2 regions of the Azospirillum sp. INR13 genome follow, and region 1 is predicted to be linked to the other one. Evidence: riboswitches for the same ligand, from Rfam matches in the RefSeq annotation. Region 1 holds a riboswitch; the other holds the start of a gene.
What was found. A riboswitch is a leader RNA that binds a small molecule or an ion and turns the genes downstream of it on or off. The one in region 1 is predicted to bind thiamine pyrophosphate.
Positions count from the first base shown of each region.

Region 1 (5,808 bases):
CGCCGAGGCCAACGGCGCCAGTGGCGATGGCAATGGCGAGGATCGCCCGCCGCCGCCGCCGCCGCCGCCGTGGCCGGGGCCGTGACCGCGAGGAAGGCCGCGTCGAAGGCGACACCGCCGGTACGGGCGAAGACGCCGAGGAGTCCGACGAGACGGGCGACGAGTCCGCCGAGACCGGCCTGCCGGTTGCCGCCGAGGCCATTCCCGGCGCTGCCATCTCCGAGCCGGCCGAAGACGACGACTCGGATGAGGAGGACGGCGAGGGCGAGGGCGAGGGCGAGGGCGAGGGCGACGAGGAGACCGGCGCCGACGCCGGCGATCGCAACGGCGATGGCCGCAAGAAGCGTCGCCGCGGCAAGCGCGGTGGTCGCCGCCGGTCCCGCCGCGAAGGTGCGGAAGGGCTGGAGGGCGGCGAGGAGACCGCTGCCGACCAGTCGCCTGCCGCTCCGGCCGAAGCCGCTCCTGTCCAGGCGCCCGCACAGTCTCCGCCGAGGCGTCCGACCTCGACTGGATCCTGGCCGGCGAGAGCGCTCCGGCACACGACGCGGAAGAGGCTCCGGTTCCGGTGCCTGCGACCGAGCCGCCGGTGACCGCTCCGGCCCCGGCCGAAGCAGCCGCCGAGAGGGCTCCGGCCAAGAAGGCATCCCGCAAGCGCAAGGCCGCCGCCGAAGCCCCGGTCGAGGCCGCTCCGGCGGTCGCCGAAGCGCCGGCCAAGAAGGCGTCCCGCAAGCGCAAGGCCGCTGCCGAAGCACCGGCCGAAGCCGCTCCGGCGGTTGCCGAAGCACCGGCCAAGAAGGCGTCGCGCAAGCGCAAGGCCGTTGCCGAGGCTCCGGTGGAGGCCGCTCCCGCTGCCGCGCCTGTGGTCGCCGAAGCGCCGGCCAAGGGCCGCAAGCGCAAGGCCGCCGCGGCGGAAGCACCGGCTGAGGTCGCGACCGACACGGCCTCCGGCCAAGAAGGCGTCGCGCAAGCGCAAGGCCGCTGCCGAAGCTCCGGCCGAAGCCGCTCCCGCCGCCGCTCCGGCAGCGCCCGAACCGGCTCCGGCAGCCGCTTCGGAACCTGCTGCAGCTCCTGCTGCGGCCGGCGACAACGGCGATGCCTCGACAAGCCGCGCCGCGGCTGGTGGAAGCGGTAAGCCGCACGGCCAGTTGGGACCTCTGGAAAAGGAAAAGGCGCCGCGAGGCGCCTTTTCCTTTTCCCGGACGTTATCTCCCTGCCACAGGACAGGTCGGACCATGAGCAAGGCCTTCACCCGCGAGAACGACACGCCCCCCGAAAGCGAACTCGACGATCTCGACGATCCGGCACCGCTTCCGCAGGGCTTCAAGAACTACATGACGCCGCCCGGCTTCCAGCGCATGCAGGAAGAACTGCGCCACCTGCTGCGGGTGGAGCGGCCGAAGGTGGTGGAGGTGGTTTCCTGGGCCGCCGGCAACGGCGACCGGTCGGAGAACGGCGATTATCTCTATGGCAAGAAACGCCTGCGCGAGATCGACCGTCGCATCCGCTTCCTGAACAAGCGCTTGGAATCGGCGGTGGTGGTCAATCCACAGGACCAGAAGAACCGCGAACAGGTCTTCTTCGGAGCCACCGTCACCTATGCCCGCGAGGACGGATCCGAGAACACGATCACGATAGTCGGCGCCGACGAGGTCGATCCCGACCGCGGTCATGTCAGCTGGATTTCCCCCATCGCCCGCGCGCTGCTGAAAGCCCGCGAAGGCGATCTGGTGGATGTCCGCACCCCGGCAGGGATGGAGCAGGTGGAGGTGCTGGAGATCAGGTATGCGGGGTGAGTGGGGGCGTTGATGCCCACTCCCCATCCCTCTCCCGCCTTCGGCAGGAGAGGGGGTAGGAGCTTTGCCTGAGTACGGCGGCGGCCCCCTCTCCCTCGAAGAGGGGAGGGTTAGGGAGGGGGCATCACTGCCGAGACTTCACTCACTCCGCCGGCTGGTAAATCTCCCCGCCCGACCTCGCGGAACTTCTGCGACATCTCGGCCATGCCAGACTCCGCGGCGTCGCGGATTTCCTGCGTGATCTTCATCGAACAGAATTTCGGTCCGCACATCGAACAGAAATGCGCGGTCTTGGCCCCTTCGGCCGGCAGGGTCTCGTCGTGGTAGGCCATCGCCGTCTCGGGATCGAGCGACAGGGCGAACTGGTCGCGCCAGCGGAAGGAGAATCGGGCCCGAGACATGGCGTCGTCGCGCAGTCGCGCCGCCGGGTGGCCCTTGGCGAGGTCGGCGGCATGGGCGGCAATCTTGTAGGCGATGACGCCGGCCTTCACGTCGTCACGGTCGGGCAGGCCCAGATGCTCCTTCGGCGTGACGTAGCAGAGCATCGCCGTGCCGAACCAGCCGATCATCGCCGCACCGATGGCGCTGGTGATGTGGTCGTAGCCCGGTGCGATGTCGGTCACCAGCGGCCCCAGCGTGTAGAAGGGCGCCTCGCCGCACAGAGCCAGTTGCTTCTCCACATTGTGCTTGATCTTGTGCATGGGCACATGGCCCGGCCCTTCGATCATCACCTGCACGTCACGCGCCCAGGCGATCTTGGTCAGTTCGCCCAGGGTCTCCAGCTCGGCGAACTGAGCGGCATCGTTGGCGTCGGCCTGACTGCCCGGCCGCAACCCGTCGCCCATCGACAGGGCCACGTCATACGTGCGGCAGATTTCGACGATGTCGGCGAAATGATCGTAGAGGAAACTCTCGCGGTGATGCGCCAGGCACCATTTGGCGATGATCGAGCCGCCGCGCGAAACGATGCCGGTCACCCGCTTGGCAGTCAGCGGAATATGGGCCAGCCGCAGGCCGGCATGGATGGTGAAGTAATCGACGCCCTGCTCCGCCTGTTCGATCAACGTGTCGCGGAACAGTTCCCAGGTCAGGTCCTCGGCCCTGCCTTTCACCTTCTCAAGAGCCTGATAGATCGGCACCGTCCCGATGGGAACCGGGGAGTTGCGCAGGATCCATTCGCGGGTCTGGTGGATGTCGGCACCGGTGGACAGGTCCATCACCGTGTCCGCTCCCCAGCGGATCGCCCAGACCATCTTCTCCACCTCCTCCTCGATCGAGGAGGTCACGGCGGAGTTGCCGATGTTGGCGTTGATCTTGGTCAGGAAGTTCCGGCCGATGATCATCGGCTCCGACTCGGAGTGGTTGACGTTGGAGGGGATGATCGCCCGCCCGCGCGCCACCTCGTCGCGAACGAATTCCGGGGTGATGAAGTCGGGAATCCCGGCTCCGAAATCCTCGCCGTCTCGGACTGATTCCAGCGCCGCAGCGCGGCCGATATTCTCGCGAACGGCGATGTATTCCATCTCCGCGGTGACGATGCCGGCGCGGGCATAGGCCATCTGCGTGACGGCCCCGCCACCCTTGGCGCGCAGCACGCCGCTGTCGGTGGTCTCCACATCGCCCCGGGCCAGGATCCAGTCGCGGCGGTGCTTGGCCAGACCGGCCCGCACGTCGATCGCCACGGCCTCGTCGGTGTAGGGTCCGGAGGCGTCAAAGACGGTCAGCGGCGGCTCGCCGCCCGACAGCGCGATCTCGCGCATGGCGACGCGCAGGTCGGGAAAACGCGTGCCCGGCACATGGATTTTCCGCGACGACGGCAGCGGGCCGGTCGAAATGCGGATGGCGGATTCGTTGAGGTCCTTAGGCATTGGGTTTCTCCGTCGGAGTTGGGCGGACAAACCCGGGACTGCGGACGGAGGTGCGGTGTCTTCGTGCGGGCCGTTTCCCGATATGGCGGGCGTCGCTACGGCCGGACGGGGGCCTTTGCGGCCCGTCACGAGGTCCCTCCCTTCGCCGGTATGACCCGGATCAGGTTCGAAGGGTCACCACGCTGCCGGAGACGCTTGGCGCCGTCCGGCCGTTGGTATCTCAGCCCCCTGTCGGGACCCCCCTGGAATGCGCCCATCCTGCCGGGACGGACGGACCCTGTCAAAAGGAAAGAACCGCGGACGATCAGCAGTTCGTACTGTCAAGCCGTTCTGTATGGATGCAGCGTCACATCCAACGTTTCAGACGGACATAGATCATCGGCAGCAGCGCCGACAGCAGCATCAGCCCCAGGGCGCTGGGATAGCCGAAAAGCGAGTCGGTTCCCGGCATCTCCTCGAAGTTCATGCCGCCGATGCTGGCGACCAGGGTCGGCGGAAACAGCAGGACCGTCAGGACCGAGACGATCTTGACGATCTCGTTCTGCTCCACGTTGATCTGGCCCAGCGCCGTGTCCAGCGCCAACGCGACCTTTCCCGACAGGAAACGGGCATACTGGTCGAGCCCCCGCAGATCCTGCAGCGTCGTCTTGGCCCAGCGCCGCGTCGCCTTGCCAGGGTTCCAGCCGTCGCCGCGCGCCAGGAAATCGGTCATGCGCGACAGGCTGGCCAGGCTGATGCGGGCCTTGCCGATCAGGTGGCCGGCATGGCCGATGCGCTTGAGCGTCTGGGCATCGTCCAGCGTTTCGCCGCGCGAGCGCAGCTTGCGCCCGCGGAAGAAGCGGCGGTTCAGCACGTCCAGCTCCACCCCGGTCCGCCGCAGAACGGCGGAGGTGCGGTCGACCATCCCGTCCACCAGCGCCGCCAGAACCAGTTCGCCACGGGTGGCGGACACCTGCCCATGGGTGGCGCGGCGGCGGAAGGCAAGCAGTGCCTGCGGATCGATGTCGTGGATGGTGACCAGCCGGCGCCCGGCCAGCACGAAGCTGACGGTGGCGATGCGCGGCTCGTCGGTGTCGGCCCAGACCAGGGCGGTGACGGTCATGGTCAGGGCACCACCGGCGATACGCAGGCGGCTCGACTCCTCGATCTCCGCCATCTGCTCGCGGGTGGGCAGGCTGGTGCCGATCAGCGCCTCCGCCCGCGCCAAGTCCTCGGCGGTCGGGTTGATCAGATCCAGCCAGACGGTAGCCTCCGGCAGCGGCCCCACCTCGTCCGCGGCCTCCCTGGCCCAGCGCAGCAGACCGCCGTCATTGACGAAGACATGCAGCAAGGCTGTGCTCCTTGCGTGGGTTCGAGACGGCGGGTGGAGCGCCTACGTCATCCGGCCGCCGCGTCTTGGCTTCTCGGGCGGTTTAACCGGCGGGGGTGACTTCGCCTCGGTGCCGAGGTCCAGCGTCTCCCCCTCCGCCTTCAGCGCCTGTTCCAGCTTGCGGCGGAAGGCACCGCCATCCCGCTTGGCATCCAGGAAATGGCCGACCGCCTCCTTGGCGGAGTCGCTGTCGTAGGGGACCTTGCCCAACGCCGCCAATTTGGCGCGCTCCACCAGCTTCGGGTCCATCCGGTCGCGGATGGCCTTCATCTGGCGGAGCAGGTCCTTGCGCAGGTCGGTCATCGCCCCCCCTTGAACAGCGTCAGGCCTTGCCGATCAGGGTGCCGGCGCCCCCTTCGGTGAAGATCTCCAGCAGCAGCGCATGCGGCACGCGGCCATCCAGGATAACAGCGGCGTCGACTCCCTGCTCCACCGCGCCGATGCAGGTCTCGATCTTCGGGATCATGCCGCCGGACGCGGTGCCGTCGGCGATGGCCTTGTGGGCATCCTCCAGCGACATCTTCTCGATCAGCTTCTTTTCCTTGTCGAGGACGCCGGCGACGTCCGTCAGCAGGAAGAAGCGCGCCGCCTTCACCGCCGCCGCGACCGCACCGGCCGCCGTGTCGGCGTTGATGTTGTAGGTGTCGCCATTGACGTCGAAGCCGACCGGTGCGATCACCGGGATGATGTCCGACTGCGCCAAAGCATGCAGGATCTGCGGGTTGACCTTGTACGGCTCGCCGACGAAGCCGAGGTCCAGCACCCGCTCGATGTTGCT
Region 1 is NZ_VUOI01000025.1:464-6,271, forward strand. It holds gene F1643_RS25005 (hypothetical protein) at 1-85, shown strand, start outside; gene F1643_RS23595 (hypothetical protein) at 33-590, shown strand; gene F1643_RS23600 (hypothetical protein) at 587-1,132, shown strand; gene greB (transcription elongation factor GreB) at 1,233-1,793, shown strand; gene thiC (phosphomethylpyrimidine synthase ThiC) at 1,904-3,661, opposite strand; TPP riboswitch at 3,782-3,915, opposite strand; gene F1643_RS16600 (magnesium transporter CorA family protein) at 4,008-4,991, opposite strand; gene F1643_RS16605 (hypothetical protein) at 5,034-5,333, opposite strand; gene argB (acetylglutamate kinase) at 5,353-5,808, opposite strand, start outside.

Region 2 (5,808 bases), on a different contig from region 1:
CGGGCGGAGCAGCAGGGCGCCGCCGACCCCGGCGCCGGCGAAGGCGAGCATCAGCCCGATCAGCGCCAGAACGATCCGGTTCCCCGTCCCTTCGAAGGAGGGCAGGGCGGGCGGAGCCGATTCGGCGGTCGCGGTCATCTTCGCCATTCCGTTCAGCCGCCCTGTTGCGATCGAAGCCTGTGCGACGACTTTAAAAGCGCGGAAGTGGTAGGTCAAATAACGGTATTTGATCTGGTTTTTCTCTGAATGCGACAGGTGAAGCAGGACAACGGCTGCAGCATCTGCGCGGCGACATCACCGGCATTTGATCTGTTCACCGTAGATGTCGGCACCGGAAATCTCATCGGAAAATGCAATGCTGCCATCCGTTCCGGGTTGGCAGGATGGGAAGCCTCTTCCCCCGCCCGCCCGGGGCGTATAATGCTGGGATTCCAACACAACCGGCCGGCTGCCCTGTCCGGCGGCCGGGCGATCCAGAACGAAGCATCGCAAAGCCATGCGCGGACACAGGCGCGGACAGGGGCGGAAGGCGAGGGTTACCGGTATGAGCAGCACCGACAACCGATCAGTTGGCGGCCGGGCAGCGGGAAGCGGAATGGCCGGCAAAGGGCCGACCGCCCTCAACCCGTCCTCCGCCCAGGTTCCCGACTGGACGGACACCTATTTCCGCCGCACCAGGGAAGCGGTGGGCAAATTCGGCGACAAGACCGTCACCTACGCCATCTTCATGCGGCGCCCGGTGGTCTGCGCCCCGCGTCTGGCGGTGGACTGGCTGGAGGCGGTGGCGCGCGAGCGCAACACCAGTTTCCAGATCGAGCTGAACTACCCCGAGGGCAAATGGGTCGGCGCCGGCGAGCCGATCATGTACGTCACCGGCTCCTTCTATCATCTGGTCGATTGCGAGACGATCATCCTGCAGAAGCTGGGACCCGCCAGCGTCGCCGCCTACAACGCCTTCACCATGTGCGCCGACCTGCCGAAGGTCGCCTTCCTCGCCATGGACGCCCGCCACTGCGCCGGGACGGAGATGGCGGAGATGATGGCCTATGCCGCCTCCGTCGGGTCGGACCGGGCCAAGCGCAAGGTCGGGGCCAAGGGCTTCATCGGCAACGCCACCGACGCCACCGCCCCCTATTTCGGGCAGGAGAAGGGCATGGGCACCATGCCGCATGCCCTGATCGGCTATGCCGGTTCGACCGTGCGCGCGGCGGAGATGTTCCACGAGACCTTCCCCGACCTGTCCCTGACCGTGCTGGTCGATTATTTCGGCCGCGAGATCACCGACGGGCTGGAGGTCTGCCGCCGCTTTCCGCAGCTGGCCGCCCAGGGCAAGCTGGCGCTGCGGCTCGACACCTCCGGCGGGCGTTTCGTCGAGGGGCTGGATCCCCCCGGCTCCTATGCCGTGCTGGAGCGCCATGCGCCGCACGCCATCCGCGGCTATCGCGACGAGACCCAGCTGCGCTACCTGATCGGCACCGGCGTGTCTGCCGCGGCGATCCATTACGTGCGCGAAAGGCTGGACGAGGCCGGCTTCCCGGCGGTGAAGATCGTCGCCAGCAGCGGATTCGGCCCGGCCAAGTGCCGCCTGATGGCGGAGGCCAATGCGCCGGTGGACGTGATCGGCACCGGCAGCTACCTGCCCGAACGCTGGACCGAGACCTATGCGACCGCCGACATCATCGAGTATGACGGCGAACGCCGGGTAAAGGTCGGCCGCGAGTTCCTGTTCCGGCGGTAGGTCACGGCCGCGACGTGTGCGCCCGCATGCCGCCACGCCCCCCGGTTTCCGCTGCCCGGAGCCCGCCTAAAGGGCTCTTGCCCGGCTATGCCAAGAGCCAGGACAGGACTGCCATCCTGTCCTGGCCCAAAAACGACCGCACCCACCCATAGTCCGGGCCTAATGCAAAGCCCTCGCAAGGGGAGAGGGTTGCGGTGACGGGACGCCTGGCGAGGATCGCTCAGCCACGGCGCCGCACCGCTTCGCCGAACAGGCCTTGCGGCCGCAACACCAGGATCGCCAGCAGCGTCAGGTACAGCGATCCCAGCGCCACCGGGTAAGACAGCACCGACGACACCCCCACCTCGAACAGAGCGATCAGCAGCGCCCCCACCACAGCCCCCGGCACCGACCCCCAGCCCCCGATGGTTACCGCGATGTAGGCCTTCAAAATCAGGTCGCCGCCCGCGGTCGGCGTGACGAAATAGCGGTTGGCAAGCAGCAGCCCCGCCGCCCCGGCACAGGCGGACCCGATGGCGAAGGTCACCAGGATCATCGCGGTGACCGGCACGCCGCAGGCCCGCGCCATCTCCGGGTCCTGTGCCGTTGCGCGCAGCCGGCATCCCAGCTGCGTGCGGGCGAACACCCATTGCTGCGCGCCGATCAGCAGCGCCGCCACCGCGACGATGGCGAGCGACTGCTCGGGAACCGCCAGCCCGCCTATGTAAAGCGTGTCGTCGCCGAACAGCGGCGGTGCGGCGCGCGGCTCCGGCCCGAACAGGATCGCGGCGCCGTTCTGCAGTATGATGCCGATGGCGATGGTGCTGATGAAGACCGACACCGGCGGCCGGCGACGCAGGGGCAGATAGGCCATCAGGGCCAGCAGCAGGCCCAACCCCGCCATCAGCGCCAGCACCACCGGCAGCAGGGCGATGCCCGGCAGCGGGATCAGCGGTGCCAGCGCCACCGCCAGCAGCCCGCCGGCCATGACCAGATCGCCCTGGGCGAAATTCACCGCCGAGGTGGCGTTCAGGACCAGCACGAATCCCAGCGCCACCAGCGCATAGGCCGCCCCAAGCGCCACCCCGTTGACCAGCAGTTGAAGCGCCGCCATCCGCTCACTTCGCCGCGAGCGCGGGGTCGTCGTACCGCTTCGCCAGCACCGGCACGCGGCTGGTCCCGTCATAGCAGACGATGACGGCGGAATGGGCCATGTTGCCCTTGCCATCGGATTTGTAGGTCATGGCGAGGCCCTTGAAGGTCTCCGACGAAAGAGCCTTGGCGATGGCATCCGGCGTCCGGGCGCCGGCCTTCACCGCTTCCAGCACCATGGTCATGCCGTCATACTGGCCGAGTGCGAAGGCATCCGGCTCCTTGCCGAAGGCGGCGCGGTAGGCGTCGGTGAAGGCCTTGACCTCCGGCGTACCGCCCGAGATGGGCGAGGCCGCGGTCTCGGCACAGACGCCCTTCAGCTCCGCCGGCTCCAGCAGGGCCGCGGTGCTCGGTTGATGCATGGCGGAGCCGGCGACGATGGGCACCGCCACCCCGCTGGACGCCGCCTGCCGCAGCAGCAGCGCGGTCGGGCCGGAGTGCAGATGCAGCATCAGCACGTCGGGCTTGGCGGCCAGTGCCTTGGTCAACACCGGCAGCAGATCCTTGGCGGCGGGGTCCACCCCCTCCTCGAAGACGGGCGTGACGCCCAGTGCCTTGAAGGCGGCGTCGAGATGCGTCTTGCCGCTCTGCCCGTAGGCGGTGGTCTGGTAGATGACGGCCGGCTGCCGCTTGCCCAGCTCCTCCACCACATAGCGGGCGTGGGCGGCCTTGGTCACGGCATCGCCGGGGAAGAAGCGGAAGACCCAGGGGTTGCTCTGCTCGGTGATCGACGCGGTGCCCGACACGGTGACCAGCGGCAGCTTCAGTTCCTGCGCCAGCGGCAGCATCGCCAGCATCTGGGTGCCGAGCATGCTGGCGGCGACCGCCCCGACCGTGCCGCTGCCGGCGGCGCGCTCCAGCGCCGTCACCGCCGCCTCGGGCGAGGTGCCGGTGTCGACGACCTCCGACGCGATGGCGATGCCGGCCGGCGTCTGCTTCAGCGCCAGGACCGCACCGTTGCGCTGGCTGGTTCCCTCCAGCGACAGGAAGCCGGTCAGCGGCACCAGCACCGGAAACGACAGCGTGTCGTCGGCCCGCGCGGCGGACGACAGACAGGACGATGCGGCCAGCAGGCCGATCAGGAGGGAAAGCGCGCGCCGCATGACCAAACTCCTTCCACACGCGCCGGCAAGCGGAGCGACGCGGAGGGGACGGAGCATTTGCAGGCGATCCGTCGGGTTCCGGTCGGCTCCCTTCGCCGGCATGACCCGGATCAGGTTCGATGGGTGTTGTCTCAGCCCGCGCATCCGCCGATCCGGCATCCGCACGGGCACCCCAGCCGTGAACAGGCGGCGAGAGTGTCGCCGCCGGGCCTGTCCTGTCAAGAACCCAGCCGGCGGCGCGCCACCGCGGTTTCACGATGCAGGATGTAGAGCCCGCTGCCGATGATGACCATGGCGCCAAGCAATACCGGCGCGGTCGGCAGGTCGCCGAACACCATCCAGCCGAACAGACTGGCCCAGACCATGCCGGTATATTCGAAGGGCGCCACCACGGCCGGTGGCGCACGGCGGAAGGCCTGGGTGAGCAGCACCTGCGCCCCGGCGCCGATTGCGCCGACCAGCGCCATCAGCCCCAACGCGTAGGCGGTCGGCGCGGTCCAGACGGGAATGGTCAGCGCGCCGCTGACCACCGTCGTCGTCAGCAGCAGATAGAGCACGATGGACGCGCTGGTCTCCGTCCGCGACAACCCGCGCACGGCGAGAGCGGCCAGCGCATAGAACAGGGCGGCGCACAGCCCGACCAGCACAGGCACCAGCGGCGCCCCGGCCGACGGCTGCGCCATCACCACCACGCCGCCGAACCCGACCACCACCGCGGCCCAGCGCCGCCAGCCCACCGGCTCCCCCAGCAGCGGAGCGGACAGAGCGGTGATGAACAGCGGCCCGGCGAAGCTCAGCACATAGACGTCGGCCAGCGGCAATTCCCGGAACGCATAGAAGAAGCACCCCATGGAGATCAGCCCGGCGAAGGCCCGCCAGACATGCCCCCAGGGCCGCCGCGTCCGCATCGCCGCGATCCCGCCGCCCCGCCACAGCGTGTAGCCGCCCACCAGCAGGAAGGCGACCAGGGAGCGCACGAACATCAGCTGCGGCACCGGGTAGTCGGCTGTCAGGAACTTGATCAGCGTGTCCATCGCCGCGAACAGCAGGATCGCGCCGAGGAAGCAGCCGACGGCATAGGGAACCGAATCGGCCTCGGCAGGCAGCAGGTCGGCGGTCTCGGCGTCGGTCATGGGGTCGGTTCGGGCGGGCAATGGCGGGGGCTGCCCACATTATGGGCAAATTCGCCCGCGTCCCAATGCCGCAACCGCAGGTCTGGTAGGCGTGGGGTTTTAGAAGTGTGGGCTTCGATTGCCTCCACCTATCCTCCCCCGCTGGGCGGGGGAGGGACTGCCGCCACCTTTCAAAACAAGCACTGCCCCCTCCCCCGCCCTGCGGGGGAGGGTTGGGGTGGGGGCACCGTCAGCCCACCCCTCACCGCGTCAACACCATCACCAGCCGCTCCACCGGCACATCCTTCACCAAATGCGACTCGACGATCTCGTCGATGTCCTCCGGTGTTTCCGGCCGGTACCAAATGCCTTCAGGATACACCACCATCAGCGGCCCGGCGGAGCAGAAGCCGAGGCAGCCCGTCAGCGCCATGCCGACATCGGCGAGCCCCTTGCCCTGAATCTTCTGGTCCAGGCGCTGCCACAGCGGATGCGCACCCTTGGCGGCGCAGCTGCCGCGCGGATGGCCGGGCGGGCGCTGCTGGGCGCAGCAGAAGACGTGATGGCGGAAGGTCTGCGGCAGGTCGAGCGGCATCGGGCATGCTCCATAACCATAATTTTCATATGGGTAAAAAGCATGCCAGAATGCTGCGCTGCGGCAAGACTTTTGTGACGCTTCCAAGTCTCAGGACCTCTTGGTTTTTTCCGCGTGACGAAATCCTTG
Region 2 is NZ_VUOI01000006.1:147,271-153,078, reverse strand. It holds gene fliL (flagellar basal body-associated protein FliL) at 1-138, opposite strand, end outside; gene F1643_RS07505 (nicotinate phosphoribosyltransferase) at 596-1,738, shown strand; gene F1643_RS07500 (branched-chain amino acid ABC transporter permease) at 1,959-2,831, opposite strand; gene F1643_RS07495 (ABC transporter substrate-binding protein) at 2,836-3,972, opposite strand; TPP riboswitch at 4,043-4,157, opposite strand; gene F1643_RS07490 (DMT family transporter) at 4,191-5,105, opposite strand; gene F1643_RS07485 (ferredoxin) at 5,347-5,679, opposite strand.
Region 2: linked by a shared signal. The riboswitch ahead of F1643_RS07495 (ABC transporter substrate-binding protein) and the one ahead of thiC (phosphomethylpyrimidine synthase ThiC) in region 1 are both predicted to bind thiamine pyrophosphate.